Regions from separate parts of the Mesorhizobium sp. P2_D5 genome, predicted to be linked through region 2. Evidence: riboswitches for the same ligand, from Rfam matches in the RefSeq annotation. Region 2 holds a riboswitch; the other holds the start of a gene.

Region 1 (7,598 bases), on a different contig from region 2:
GCCAACGGCACCGAACCGCTGTCCAACGCAACGCTCTATCGCGAGGTATCGCAAGCGCTCGGCGTCTCCGAGGCCGACGTGGCGATGATGGATTCGCGGCTGTCGGCGCCCGACTCCTCGCTCAACATGCCGGTTGCCGATGACGGGGGTTCGAACGAGCGCATGGATTTCCTCGTCTCGGACGATCCTCTGCCCGACGAGGTCGTCGGCGACACGATCGATGTCGAGCGCCGCTCCGTGTGGTTGAAAGCGGCGCTCGCCGCCCTCAACGCCCGCGAGCTCCGGATCATCGAGGAACGCCGGTTGAGCGACGAAGGTGCAACGCTGGAAGCGCTTGGCGAGACGCTTGGCATCTCCAAGGAACGCGTCCGCCAGATCGAGGCGCGCGCCATGGAAAAGCTCAAGGTGGCGCTGGTGAAGCAGAATCCGGAATTTCTGGCGACTGCCGCCTGACCCGCGGCAGGCGTCTTACTTGTCGGTGACGATCTTGACCTTGTCGCCGGCCGAGACTGCGGCACCTGGCGACAGCGCATTCAGCACGCGGAACAGGTCGAGCTTGCGATCGACACCAACCATCTGGGCGGAAAGCGAACCCATCGTCTGGCCGGGTTGAACGGTGACGACGCGGATATGCAGCGGCTTCAGCGCCGCCTTTTCCGCGGCACTGAGGATACGGAACGATCCGCTCACCGAACGTGCCACCGCATCCAGCGAGGTGCTGGCCGACGGCGCTGCGGTCAGCAGCCGGTAGACTTGGCCGCCGGCGCGGATCACGGCAATATCGAACTGCCAGCCCTCGGCGCCGGCATGCGCGGTCGCCGCCTCGTTGCCGTTGATCGTTTCCTGCTTGACGGTGCTGTCGTCCAGCCCAGCCACCCAGCCGCTGCGGATATAGTCGGTGAGCGCCCGGTTCTTGTCGATCGAAACACCGTCGAAACGGATTGCCATGTCACCAGGCCCGGTTGCCGTCACCGCCGCCGCCGAATTGTCGATGATGAAGCCCTGCGGCACCGAGAAGGACACGCCGAGGCCCGGATGCAGGAAGGTTTCGCCGCGCACATAGCCTTCCTCGGGCGTGTCGCCATAGAGCAGGCCGTCTATGCCGGCGAGGAAGGAATCGCGGTCGCGCGTGCCGAAGCCGGGCGCGCCGAACTGGCGGGCATGGCGCTGCGCCAGATCGATACGCTGCGGCGTGTTGGGGTGGGTGGCCAGGAAGTCGAGGCTGGCGTCGGTGGCGCCGCTGATCGAGCGGAAATCGGTATAGGCCGACATCGACTGCAGGAAGCGGCCGGCGGCGAAAGGATCGTACCCGGCTTCGCCGATCGACTTGATGCCGATGGCGTCAGCCTCCAGTTCCTGGTTGCGCGAGAATTGCGCCAGTCTCAGCTTGCCGCGGATCAAGGCCGCCTTGGCGGTCGGGCTGTCGCCGAGCACATCCGAAACCACCTTGGTCGCCAGGCCTTCCTCGGCTTCCAGCTGCTGGCGCTGCAAGCCATGGTTGGCGGTGACGTGGCCCATCTCATGCGCGATGACGGCGGCAAGCTCGGCCGAATCATTGGCCAGCGCCAGCAGACCGCGCGTGATGTAGAGATAACCGCCCGGCAGCGCGAAGGCGTTGACGTTGGGCGAATTCAAAATGGTGATGCGATAGGTCTGCGTCGGATTGGCCGACACGACGGTCAGATTGCCGACCACCTTGGCGACCATGCGCTCGAGCTTGGGATCGGAATATTCGCCACCATAGGTGGCCAGGATGCGCGGATGCTGCGCCTTGGCCAGTTCGGCGAGCTTGCTGTTGGCAGCGACATTGTCGACAGTGATCGGCCTGTCGGAAGGCTGGAAGCCGGATTCCTGAACCTCGGGAGGCGTGAACATCTGGCAGCTCGCCAGCGCCACGGCAAAGCCGGCCAACGCAAGAAAGCGCGCCAGCGGATTCATTCGTAGTTTGTCAACGCCGATCGCCAGAACGGCTTCCTTTCGGGTCCCGGCGCATGACCACGAAAATCGGGGGCGATCTTCGGAAAATGTCATGCGCTATCTCAAACTGCTGCAGCATCCGTCGCGCGTCCCCTCGGGGGCGAGCGGCGGATGCTGCAGGCAAATCACGGCCTGTGCCGGACCAGTAGGGCGGACCTAGCCACACTCCTCCAGCCATGGCAAGCAAGCGCCGCATCGCCTGGAGCCGGTTTGACCGTAAATTATGTCCGCTTCCGGGCAACATCTCGTGATACGGCATCCCCGGCACCCGTGCCGATATAGCGCCGGAACACTTCCGGGCCAGCCCCGGTGAAGAATTCGTCCGCCTTGCCGGTTGCCGCGACAACGCCATTGTCCAGAAACACCACGTGCTCGCCGATTCGGCGGGCATCCTCCGGCTGGTGGGTGACGAACAGCACCGTCATGCCTCGTTCGGCATGCACCGCGGCGACCAGATCCAGCATGTCGTCGCGCAGCGCCGGTCCGAGCGAGGCGAAGGGTTCGTCGAGCAGGAGCACTGGCCGGTCGCGCACCAGGACCCGGGCCAGGGCGACGCGCTGGCGCTCACCGCCGGAGAGTTCGCGCGGCAGGCGCTTTTCCTTGCCGGCAAGGCCGGTGCGTTCGAGCGCCTCGGCGATCGCGGCGCGGTCCGTGTCGGTCAGCAGCAAGGATGGCGAGCGGCCAAGCCCGACATTTTGCTCCACTGAGAGATGGGCAAAGAGATTGTTTTCCTGGAACACCATCGACACGGGCCGCGCGGACGGTGGCTCAGCGCTGACATCGGCCCCGCCGATCAGCACGCGGCCCGACCGCGGCGTCTCGAACCCCGCCACCAGGTTGAGCAGCGTCGACTTGCCAGAACCGCTAGGCCCCATGATGGCGGTGATTTTCGCCGCGGCGAAATCGACATCGAAAACGAGCGGCGCCTCGCCATAGCTGAACGACACCTGGTCCAGCCGCACCGGGGCGCCCTTTGCAGTCCTGATGGCCACCCCGTCAGGCATCCCGGTCCTTCTCCGTTCCCAGCCAGTGCGCCGCCATGATCAACGCGAGGCAGACGAGGCCGAGCAGGAGCGCCAGGCCGGCAGCGTCCTGCGTGCGGTAGCTGCCCATGCGCGCCAACAGAAGGTAAGGCAAGGTCTGCACGGAATCACTGCCGAACAGCGCGATGACGCCGAGATCGCCGAGCGACAGCGCCATGGCGAAAGCAAAGGCGGTGGCGAGCGGCCGCCGCAGCGACGGCCAGTCGACCAGCATCAACCGGTTCCAGCCCGTGATTCCGAGCTGAGCACAGAGCCGTTCGTGACGCTCGCTCGCCGCATCATAGGCGGGACGGACAGCGCGCAGCGCGAACGGCATTGCCATCACTGCGTTGACGGTGACGACCATGACCGGGGCGATGGCAAAGACATCGCCGACATGGCGCAGCAACAGGAACCAGCCGGCGCCGACGACGATCGGCGGCACGACGAGGACAAAACCGGCGCCGGTATCGGCGGCATGTTCGAGCATCGTCTTTGTACCGGAGCGGCGGTTCAGCGCCAGCGCCCGGCGCGCCATGGTCAGCGCCAGCGACAGCGTCACGGAAAGCAGGGCCGACAGGAAGGCGAGCACCGCACTGGTCAGCGTCGCCCGCCGAACGACGGCCTCGCCGGCCAGCCGGCCGAGATCGGCGCCAAGCCCGGCCATCACCGTGGCCGCCATCGGTCCGACGACAAACAGCAACGCCAGCACGATGATCACGACGTTCAGCAAGGTCTCGGTCCCATTGACGGCGAGGTAGCGGCGTGGCGCCACCGGCAGGTTGGTGTCGCCGACCACATTGGCGCCAAGCCGCGTCAACGCCAGCACGACGACAAACGTCAAGGCGATCTGCAGTAAGGTCAGCGTGACGGCTCGAGCGGGATCGAAATCGAAGCGCAGCGCCTGGTAGATGCCGACCTCCAGCGTCGTCGCGGCCGGCCCGCCGCCAAGCGTCAGCACGATCGTGAAGGATGTGATGCAGAGCATGAACACAAGCCCGGCGACACCCGGCAACGCCGCACGCAGCGTTGGCCATTCGATCAACCGGAACGCCGGCCGCGCGCCCATGCCGAGCTGGCTGGCCAACCGCCACTGATCGGCGGGAATGGTCTGCAATGCCTCGAGGAACAGCCGCACGCTGAACGGCAGGTTGAAGAAGACATGCGCGACGAGGATGCCTGACAGGCCATAGATGCCCGGCCAGCTCCCACCGCCGATCACTGCGAACACGCCAGCGAAATAACCGGCACGGCCATAGAGAGCGAGAATGCCGAGTGCCGCGACGATCGCCGGCAGCGCCAACGGTACGGCGAACAGTTGCAGGATGAAGGAGCGGCCAGGGAAGCGTGGATGCCGCGACAGCGCGCGCGCCACCAACAGCGCCGACCCGACCGAAAGCAGCGTCGAGAGCGCCGCTTGCAAGAGCGTGAAGCGAACGACGCGCAGCAGATAAGGATCGAAGGCTGCCCAAGCGCCAGAGAAGTCGTGAGCGCCTTCGAAAAGCAGCCCGGCAAACGCGCCGCCGATCAGCAGCGCGATGGCGGCGAGCGCGATGATGCCGGCGGTGATGCGGGGGTCAGCTGGATGGCGCGTGGGCATGTCGCGCTACCCAACGCTGTCATGGGTGTCAATTGATTGAAATGCTTGGCTAAGGTCTAGTTCCCGCCCACCCCCCTCTGTCCTACCGGACATCTCCCCCGCAAGGGGGGAGATTGCTCGTTTCGCCACCCAGGCCAAATTCCAAAATGGCAGGAATGAGCGACGCGACAGAGCTGCCGATCTCCCTCCTTGCGGGGGAGATGGCCGGCAGGCCAGAGGGGGGTGACTTGGCACAAACATATGGCGAAGCTTGAATCCTACTTGCTCATCGCCGCCAGCCACTCATCGACCCAGGCCTTGCGGTTGGCGGCGACCTCCTCGGGGCTGAACAGCAAGGTCTTGGTCGGCTTGACCAATTTGTCGAAGGCCGGGTTGAGCGGCTTGTCGGTCTTGCCGGCCGGGAACATCCAGTTGGTCTCGGGGATGGCATCCTGGAATTTCGGTCCGGTCATGAAAGCCAGGAACTTTTCCGCCAGCGGGTTCTTCGCCCCTGTCGTGGTGATGCCGGCAACCTCGATCTGCAGATATTCGCCCTCTTCGAACGACGCTGCCTGGTAGCGCTCGGTGTTCTCGGCGACCATGTGATAGGCCGGCGACGTCGTGTAGGACAACACCATCGGCGCCTCGCCCTTGGTGAACAGGCCATAGGCCTCGCTCCAGCCCGGCGTCACGGTCAGCACTTTCGACTTGAGCTTGGCCCAAGCTTCCGGCGCCTTGTCGCCATAGACCGACTTGACCCACAACAGCAGGCCGAGACCCGGGGTCGAGGTGCGCGGATCCTGGATGACGATCTTGTCGTCGGCGCTGCCTTCGACCAGGTCCTTCAGGCTCTTCGGCGGGCTCTTCAGCTTTTCAGTGTCGTAGACGACGGCGAAATAGCCATAGTCGAAAGGAACGAAAGTATCGTCGCTCCAGCCGCCCGGCACATTGACGTCGGACACCGCGCCATGCGGCGCAAACAGGCCCGTGGCCTTGGCATCGGCGGTGAGATTGGTGTCGAGGCCAAGCACGATGTCGGCCTTGGTCGATGCCCCTTCCAGCCTGACGCGGTTGAGCAGCGCGACGCCGTCGGCGACGGAGACGAACTCGACATCGCAGCCGCACTCGGCCTCGAATTCCTTCTTCACCACGGGACCTGGACCCCAGTCGGCGGTGAAACTCTCATAGGTGTAGACGGTGAGCTTGTCCTTGGCCCAGGCAGGTCCGGACAGGGCCACAACCATGGCTGCGGCAAGGGAGTAGAAAAGCGTGCGCATCGGCGCCTCCTTCATTCGAATTGAAAGGAATTGAGGCGCCGGACTGTCCGAAACGTCTAATCCCTCCGCCGGTACAAACCGGATCAGGTTCAGCGGGTTGGCGAGATTGCCTCTCAGCCGGTCCGCGAAGATCGCGTCCGGCACCCCGTTAGAGCGTTTCGAGACATAGGCCGGGCCGATCCCTCACGCAAGTGGCAGTTTGCCGGCCTTCCGTTTCCCGTGCCGGGCTGGTAAGGGCCACACGATATGAGCACATTCACCATCCTGCTTGGCGGCGATCTCATCCGCACGCCACGGCTCGACCACCAGGTCGAAGGCTCCCGCGTCATCGCCGCCGACGCCGGCATCGGCCATGCGCGGCTGCTGGGCCTTGTCCCGGAACTGTGGGTGGGTGATTTCGATTCCGTGCCGGCCAACCTGCCGGACGACCTCGCCGCCGTGCCCCGTCGGACCTTTCCGGCGGAGAAGGACCAGACCGATGGCGAACTTGCGGTCGCCGCCGCACTGGAGCGCGGCGCGACCAGCCTGGTGCTCGCCGGCGCTTTCGGCGGCAAGCGCGCCGACCACGCCTTCCTGCATCTGGCGCTTGCCCTGCGGCTGGCCGAAGCCGGAACAGAGATAGTTTTGACCAGTGGCGCGCAGGAAGGCGTTCCACTGCTGCACGGGAAAGCCGGCTTCGACTATGCCGACGGCACGTTGTTTTCGGTGCTTGGCTTTTCCGATCTTTCCGGCCTGACCGTCACCGGCGCCAAATGGCCGCTCGACCGTGTCAAGGTGGCGTTCGGCTCCTCATTGACAATCTCCAACGAGGTCAAGGGCCGCCTCGAAATCACACTCGGCCAGGGCCGCGCGCTGTTGCTCGCCCACCCTTATCCACTACCTGAAAGCTGATATGGCCCCGCCCCTTCTCAATCTCGACGGGATAAAACTGACCTTCGGTGGCACGCCGCTGATCGATGGCGCCGCCTTGACCGCTTCTGCCGGCGACAAGATCGCGCTGGTCGGCCGCAACGGGTCTGGCAAGTCGACGCTGCTGAAGATCGCCGCCGGCCTGATCGAGCCACAGGACGGCGAGGTATTCCGGCAGCCTTCGGCGACAATCCGCTATTTGCCGCAGATGCCCGACATGGAGGGTTTTGCGACGGTGCGCGCCTATGTCGAGGCCGGGCTCGGACCTGCCGACGATCCATACCGCGCCAGCTATCTCATGGAGCATCTCGGCCTGTCGGGCGAGGAGCGGCCGAACGATCTTTCCGGCGGTGAGGCCAGGCGCGCGGCACTCGCCCGCGTCATGGCGCCGGAGCCCGATATTCTGCTGCTTGATGAGCCGACCAACCATCTCGATCTCTCGGTGATCGAATGGCTGGAAGAAGAGCTCGTCCGCACCTCCTCGGCGCTCGTCGTCATCTCGCACGACCGCCGTTTCCTCGAGCACGTATCGCGCGCCACCGTCTGGCTCGACCGCGGCCAGACCCGCAGGCTGGACAAGGGCTTTGGCCATTTCGAGGAATGGCGCGACCTCGTGCTGGAGGAGGAAGAGCGCGAACAGCACAAGCTCGGCCGCCAGATCGTGCGCGAGGAGCACTGGCTGCGCTACGGCGTGACGGCACGGCGCAAGCGCAACATGCGCCGCCTTGGCGAATTGCAGACCATGCGCCAGCGTTTTCGTGGCCATCGCGGCGCCGAAGGCTCGGCAACCATGGTGGCGAGCGACGCCGCCGAATCCGGCAAGCTGGTGATCGA
Region 2 (7,598 bases):
GAGGAATTAGCTGGAATCTGCCAATGCGTGCGCGTTTGACGGGAAGCTGCCACGCCACGCGAGTCCTTCGAAGTTTCGAGAATCAGATAGGCTCCCTACCCCAGAGTTGAGTTGCTGAAGTACTCCGCGAATTCAGGGCGTTGCGTCAGAACTTTGCCATCGGCATCGCGCAGAATGCCCGCAGCGAAGAGGTAGTCGCCAATCGCGTGCATCTTGGTCGGATCCATCGTGCCGATTGCGCCATTGTCCCCGCGCAAATAGTGGCCATCGATCAGTGCCTTCAGCGAGGCTTCGATCAGCGCCGGATTTGTCAATGTGTCCTTATTGGCGGCGATCAGAAGTGCGGCAGCCGCATCGGGATGGTCGACGGCGAATTGGTAGCCGCGCCGCGTCGCTTGGACGAAGGCGGCCGCAGGTTTGGGGTTTGCCTGGAGATAGGCCTCGCTCGAGGAGATCAGGGTCGTGTGCTCATCAGGCACGCCATAGTCGGCGTAGACGAAGCTGCGCTGCTTGACGCCTTTCAACCCGGCTTCGACACCTTCCCAGGTCGAGACCTCCAGCGTGAAATCGACCGAACCGTTGGCCAGCGCTTCATAGGCTGAAGTGCCGAGTGTCACCGTCTCGAAATTGCCCTTACCGCCATCGTGGCGGATGATGGTGCCGATCAGGGCGTTTTCCCAGGCGCTGCCGAAGCCGCCATAGGTCAGGCCGTCAAGGTTCCTCGGACTTTTTATCTCGCTGCGTGCCGCGTTGAACACCAGCCGGCCGGTTTCGGATTGCACGACGGCATAGACGCCCTTCAGGTCGGCTCCGGCGGTTTTCTGGGTGAACAGGCTGATGGTGCCGTTGATGCCGAAATCGGCGACGCGGTTGGCGACCAGGGTGCCGGCACCGGTATCGCTGTAGGGCAGGATGTCGACCTCGAGCCCGGCTTCGGAATAGAACCCTTTGTCGCGGGCGACGAACAGCCCGATGTGGTTGGTGTTGACCGTCCAGTCGAGGGCGACGGTGACCTTTTGCGCAGCCGATTGTGCTTGGGCATGGCCAGCTCCGGCCACCAGCGGAAGACCGGAGACAAGGGTGAGCAACAAGGCCTGCCGGCGCGTCAAGTCAGTCATGGTCGTGTCCTTTGGATGAGTGCGGGTTGGGCTCGGGGTTGAGCAGGATGTCGAGTATCTCGGCCTCGATTGCGCTTGTCTGCAACGCGTCAGCGCCGCCAAGGCTGCGCGGGCGCGGCAGCGGCACCTTGATTTCGCGGACGATGCTGGCCGGACGCGCCGACAGCACATAGATGCGGTCGGACAGGAAGACGGCTTCGCGCACATCGTGGGTGATCAACAGTGCCGTCCAGCGATGGCGCCGCCACATCTGCTCGAGCCAGCGCTGCATGGCGGTGCGGGTCAGTGCATCGAGCGCGCCGAACGGTTCATCGAGCAAAAGCATGTCGCGCTCCTGCACCACGGTGCGCAACAGCGCCGCGCGCTGGCGCATGCCGCCCGAAAGCTGCGCCGGAAAATGCCGTTCGAAGCCGGCAAGCCCGAACTCGGCAAACAGCGGCGCAACGCGCGCCCGCGCCGCCTTGCGCCTGATGCCTTGCACTTCGAGCCCAAGCGTCGTGTTGTCGAGGATGCGTCGCCACGGCATCAGCGCGTCACGCTGCGGCATAAAGGCGAAATGCCTGCCGTGGTCGTCGAGCGGCGTGCCGTCGAAGAACATCTCGCCCTCGCCGTGCTGCGCGCCGGTCAGAAGCTGGAACAGCGTCGACTTGCCAGCGCCCGACGGCCCGAGGATGGAGACGAATTCACCGGCGCCGACGCTGAGCGAAATGTCGGCGAGCACGTCGAGCCGGCCAAATGCCTTGCGCACATGCCGCAGTTCGAGCCGGCTCATCGCCACGGCCCCGTCCCGGCGGGGTGCTGGCCGGCGGCCCGTTCCCAGGGCATGGCAAGGCGCTGCAGGAGCACCGTCAGCCCAAACAGAGTGAGCGTGAGCGCGGCGCTGACACCGACGGCGGCCAGCACCAGATCGGGGCGGAAATTGTTCTTGGCGTTGAGCATGTAGATGCCCAGCCCCTTCGCGGCACCGGCATATTCGGCGAAGATGGCGCCGACCACGGCATAGGTGATGGAGATCCTCAGGCCGGCGAAGAAATAGGGCAGCGCCGAGGGCAGTCGCGCCAACAAGAAGACGCGCCAGCGCCCTGCCCCCATGGCGCGCAGCATCTGCCCGATCTCGGCCTCCGTCGCCTCGTAGCCCTGCACCAGCGCCACCAGCATCGGAAAGAAGGTGACCAGCGCCACCAGCATGATCTTGGGCATCAACCCGAAGCCGAACCACAGCACCACCAGCGGCGCGATCGCCACCAGCGGCAAGGTCTGGCTGACGATGAAGACGGGAAACAGCGCACGCCGCAGCGGCCGGAAGAAGTCGACCAGCATCGACAGCGCAAAGGCCGCGCTGAGCGAAAAGGCAAAGCCGATCAGCGTGGCCCGGATGGTCGGAATGGCATTGTCGACCAGCGCTTCGCGATTGAGCATCGCCTGCTCGAACACACGCGAAGGCGCCGGCAGTGTCGTCGACTTGATGCCGGAATAAGTGGCATAGAGCTCCCAAGCCAGCAGCAGCAACCCGACCGAAATCATGGCCGGCGCTGCCTTGACAAGAAGGCTCGCGATCGGGCGGCTCGAAGCGGCTGATGATGAGACCACGGGCATAACCTTTGACGGGGTCGCGAATGCGGCCGCTCAGCTGGCCGACGGGCTGTTCGCCGAGACCGTGACGTCGAGGGTTACGTGGCCGGCGCCTGGCCCGAAGCGGCAGAAGGCTTCGTCCAGCGCCGAAAAGATCGCGCCGGCATCCCCGCGCAATTTCGTGCAGAAATGCTTCGAGCGCTCATAGACGCCGGACTGCTTGAGAAAATCGATGCAGCCGTAGATCTCTTCCATGTGGTCGTCGGTGCCCATCACATAGAGCGAGAACTGCGCTGCCGCCGGCTGGCCGGTCAAAGCCGCGCCACGCACCGCGGCGATTGCCGCATCCTTGCGCGGGCCGAGGGGGCCGACAGGCCCACCAAGCGCATCGGAACGGCAGATCGGATCATCCGGCTCGCCAGGGCAGCCGCGCGAGATGGTGGCTGACAACACGCAATGTTTGCCGCTGCGTGCCGCCGCCACGAACAGGTCTCGCATCGCCGGAAACAGCACTTCGGGCGGCCCGACCAGCAAGGTCGAGATGTCGTCGGTCTCGATCCTGAGCCGATCGCGGTAGGGGTCGAGCCCATCCAGCGCGCCAAGGATGACGCCGACGAAATCGTCGGCCATGGGATATAGGGAAATCTGTGCGCCTGAAAACATCGCCCGCCTCGCTCCGCTGGTATTACCCAGATCAGCTTCTAGGGTCTGTGGGCTTGCCACCCCCGTCTCAGCCCCGACCGTACGGAGCACCCCTGTGGATGCGCGGGTTAAAGCACCATTCGAGTTGAAGCGAAAGCCGTTTTTTTGGTGTGCTCCTCCAAAAAGCATTGCGCCAGGCCTGCGAAACCGGACCGTCGAGCGACAAACTTTCAACCAACAGGCGTTGTCTGGCGCCCGGTATGCGCATGGCGCAGGAAATCGACGAAGGCCAGTACGGTTGGTGCTGTATGACGCTGCTTCTGATAGCAGAGGAACCAACCGGGAAAGGCCGCGCACCAATCATCCAGCAGCGACACCAGCTTGCCGGCATCGATCAACGGGCGCACGAGGTCTTCAGCCCAAAAGGCGATGCCGACGCCCTGCACGGCGGCGGCAATCGCCATGTCGCGGCTGGAGACGACAAGCGGACCATTGACCACGACCGAGAACCATTCGCCGCCTCTGGCGAATTCCCATGCGTAGGGCCCGGCACTGCCCGGCCGGCGCCAATTGATACAGCGGTGCTGGAGCAGATCGGCCGGTGCCGACGGCGATCCGTAACGGGCGAGATAGTCCGGCGAGGCCACTGCGAGCTGGCGCTGCGTGCCGCCAAGCGCCACCGCGACCATGTCAGCTTCGAGAAATTCGCCGAGCCTGGCGCTGACATCATAGCCGGCCTCGACAATATCGACGGCGGCATCGTCGATCGTCACATCGAGCACGATGTCCGGCCATGCCTCATGAAAACGGCCAAGCAGCGGCTCCAGATATGTGGCGGCGGCAACGCTGGGCATATGGACGCGCAAGACGCCGGCCGGTGTGTCGCGCAAGGCCGTCGCATCGCCGACCGCCGCCTCCATCTCGGCCATAGCCGGCGCGAAGCGCGCATGCAGGCGCGCGCCGGCTTCGGTCAAGGAGAGGCTGCGGGTCGTGCGGTTGAGCAGGCGCAGGCCAAGCCGCGTTTCGAGCTGACGGATCGTCTGGCTGAGCGTCGACGCTGAAATCCGCAGATCTTCAGCGGCACGGGCGAAGCTGCCATGCGCCACGACAGCGGCAAAGGCTTTCAGCTCGGCATAGTCGCTACCTCGCATTATGCCAGATTCTCCAATGAGTATGATGGCATCCTATCGCATTTTCGGTATGGCGTCTGCTGCCTAGCTTGAGGACATGCCTCGAACGGCTGCAATAATCGGCATCGAGCACACCTGAATTTCCCTCTGAGCAGGAGCAACGAACATGCAGAAACTCAACGGAAAAATCGCTTTGGTGACCGGCGCCTCCTCGGGCATTGGCGCGGCAACCGCGCTGGCGCTGGCGGAGCAAGGTGCTGTCGTCGCCATCGCGGCGCGACGTCGGCAGCGTCTCGACGACCTGGCGGCACGCATCCGCGACAACGGCGGCGAGGCCTTGGCCATCGAGACCGACATCACCGACGAGGCGCAGGCCACAGCCATGGTCCGGCGCGTGCTGGAAAGCCATGGCCGGCTGGACCTGCTGTTCAATGTTGCCGGTGTCGGCGTCGCCGCACCCTTCCAGAACACCACCACCCGCGAATACCGGGAGATGGTCGACCTCAACATTCTGGGTCTGCTCTACACGATCAACGCGGCGCTGCCGTCAATGAAACGGCAGGGATCAGGCCACATCGTCATCGTTTCGTCGGGCACCGGCCGCTACATCCACCCGTCGGTGGTCTATTCCGGCACCAAGCATGCGGCCAGCGCTATCGCCGAATCACTGCGCCGCGAAATCGGCAAGGACGGTATCCGCGTCACGGTGATCGAGCCGGGCGCGGTCAGGACCGAGTTCACCGCCAATATGCGCGACGATGTTCGGCTGGCTGTCGAGCAAAGGTTGGGCGACATGGAGCAACTGGAGAGCGAGGACATCGCCGCCGCCATGCTCTACGCGGTCTCGCAGCCGCCAAGGGTCAACGTCAATATCCTGACCCTCTATCCGACACAGCAGGCTTGACAATCCGCCGCAGCCCCGTTCCCCGCCGCAATGGATTGCTCCGTGGCGTATGAGCGTGGCGCCAGTCCGACAGTTATAAGTTTTTCGCAATTTTCTTATAACTCACTTGAAATGCGGAGCAAAAGTGCGAGCTATAAGAGAACCGCAAATTTCTTATAACCTAGAGACATTGGTCGAACACACGATGAAATCGATCGACATCGCTTATCACACCTTGTTCGCTGAACTCGTGCAACGAAGCCTGGACGCGTCGTTCCAAACCGACTTCTCGACCGCGGGCAATTTCGTGCGAGTCCCCGTAAAGGGCCGCGACTACTGGTATTTTGAGGAGACTCGGCCGAAGACAACAAGACGATATGTCGGCCCGGCCGACGATCCCGAGATCGCAAAACGCGTCGCCGCCTTCAGGGAAATCAAAAGCGACCTGAAGAGCCGTCGCAAGCTTGTATCGACGCTTGTCCGCGAGGCTGGGTTGATGGAGCCGGAGAAATTTACCGGTGATATCGTAGAAGCCCTTGGCAAGGCCGGGTTTTTCCACCTGCGAGGCGTACTGGTCGGCACCGTCGCGTTCCAAACCTACGCCGGATATCTAGGCGTAAGGCTGCCGGGGGTGGCGCTGCAAACAGGCGATGCCGACTTTGCTCAATTTCACTCGGTTTCCGTCGAAGTCAACGACAGTCTGCCGCCGATCATGGATGTGCTGCGCGATATCGATCCTTCGTTTCGCGAAATTCCAAACCGAACGGATGCCGGTCGCACCACACAGTTCGAAAACGCTTCCCGGTATAAGGTCGAATTCCTGACCCCAAATCGGGGCAGCGACGACTACGCCGACCACGCGAGCGCGATGCCGTCTCTGGGCGGCGCATCGGCGCAGCCTTTGCGATTCCTGGATTTTCTGATCCGCGAACCCGTACGAACCGTCTTGCTGCATCGTTCCGGAGTCCCGGTGCTGGTCCCCTCACCCGAGCGATATGCTGTCCACAAACTGATTGTTGCCTCCCTGCGCCAAAAGAACGCAAACGGTGCCGCAAAGCGGGAAAAGGACGTTCTTCAGGCAAGCTTGCTTGTCGAGGCGATGAAAACTGCCCGCAGGCAAGACGACCTCGCCGCGGTGTTTGCCGAAGCATGGAACCGTGGCACCAGTTGGCGTGATGCGATCCAGCGGGGTCTTCGTATGCTCGATCCCGATCGGCAAGACATGGTCGAAACAATCGTTCGAAGGGCACTTTCGGACATTGGTGAAAAGCTGGACGGCTTCACCAACGCGGCAAGCTGACTGAAAAAGGCGTTTGGAATGCAACGATGCCGCTCGACGACCTCGTCAAGCGGCATGCCTGGCAGAACCGGCGCTGTAGACCCTACGAAACCGCCTTCTCGCGAACCGGCAGCTTCCAGCCCGGTCTGACGAAGTGGCAGGTGTAGCCGTTGGGGTATTTCTCCAGATAGTCCTGATGTTCAGGCTCGGCCTCCCAGAAGGGGCCAACCGGTGCGACCTCGGTGACGACCTTGCCCGGCCACAGGCCAGATGCGTCGACATCGGCGATGGTGTCTTCGGCGATTAGCTTCTGTTCATCGCTCGTGTAAAAGATCGCCGAGCGATAGCTCATTCCGACATCGTTGCCCTGCCGGTTGCGGGTCGTCGGATCGTGGATCTGGAAAAAGCGCTCCAGCAGCGTGCGATAGCTGATCATGGCCGGATCGAAATTGATCTCGATGGCCTCCGCATGGGTGCCATGGTTGCGGTAGGTGGCATTGGGCACATCGCCACCGCTGTAGCCGACACGGGTGGAGATGACGCCGGGATAGCGCCGTATCAAATCCTGCATGCCCCAGAAACAGCCGCCGGCAAGCACTGCGCGTTCGGTCGAAGTCGCCATATCACGTCTCCTCAAAAAGCAATTCCAGGAAAAATGCGTAGTGGTTTTCCGTCTGGAATTGCGCAAAAGCAAGTTGGATCTCCCCATAAATGGGCATTGTCTCTTGCTTCGTCCAGCGGACCGGCCGACCTGCTTCAGTTGCCGGGTTGGGCGAGGCTGTCGATCACACTCGGCAGCTGCGGCGCGCCGGGCGGAACGGCGGCAAAGCTGATCGCCATCGGCGGCGCCTTGAGCGACCAGTCGAAGAGAACGGTTTTGACCGGCAGTTTGCCTAGCCACGCCTGCAGATAGGGTGGCACGTCGCGCCCGGGCCAGACCAGGAGTATGCCGTGATCGCGCAGCCGCTGCTTGG

Evidence for each region. A riboswitch is a leader RNA that binds a small molecule or an ion and turns the genes downstream of it on or off. The one in region 2 is predicted to bind thiamine pyrophosphate.
Region 1: it holds a riboswitch for thiamine pyrophosphate, as region 2 does, so the genes downstream of both, thiB (thiamine ABC transporter substrate binding subunit) here and AC1DYW_RS16220 (YkoF family thiamine/hydroxymethylpyrimidine-binding protein) in region 2, are expected to answer to the same signal.

What each region holds. Positions count from the first base shown of each region.
Region 1 covers NZ_JBFUEE010000005.1:291,802-299,399, reverse strand. The annotation lists gene AC1DYW_RS22795 (RNA polymerase factor sigma-32) at 1-453, shown strand, start outside; gene AC1DYW_RS22790 (M48 family metalloprotease) at 469-1,938, opposite strand; gene thiQ (thiamine ABC transporter ATP-binding protein) at 2,199-2,981, opposite strand; gene thiP (thiamine/thiamine pyrophosphate ABC transporter permease) at 2,974-4,599, opposite strand; gene thiB (thiamine ABC transporter substrate binding subunit) at 4,857-5,855, opposite strand; TPP riboswitch at 5,899-6,013, opposite strand; gene AC1DYW_RS22770 (thiamine diphosphokinase) at 6,102-6,746, shown strand; gene AC1DYW_RS22765 (ABC-F family ATP-binding cassette domain-containing protein) at 6,748-7,598, shown strand, end outside.
Region 2 covers NZ_JBFUEE010000003.1:591,775-599,372, reverse strand. The annotation lists gene AC1DYW_RS16235 (ABC transporter substrate-binding protein) at 96-1,118, opposite strand; gene AC1DYW_RS16230 (ABC transporter ATP-binding protein) at 1,111-1,890, opposite strand; gene AC1DYW_RS16225 (ABC transporter permease) at 1,887-2,642, opposite strand; gene AC1DYW_RS16220 (YkoF family thiamine/hydroxymethylpyrimidine-binding protein) at 2,745-3,353, opposite strand; TPP riboswitch at 3,344-3,457, opposite strand; gene AC1DYW_RS16215 (LysR family transcriptional regulator) at 3,563-4,483, opposite strand; gene AC1DYW_RS16210 (SDR family oxidoreductase) at 4,629-5,366, shown strand; gene AC1DYW_RS16205 (nucleotidyltransferase family protein) at 5,551-6,645, shown strand; gene msrA (peptide-methionine (S)-S-oxide reductase MsrA) at 6,728-7,246, opposite strand; gene AC1DYW_RS16195 (glycosyltransferase family 39 protein) at 7,381-7,598, opposite strand, start outside.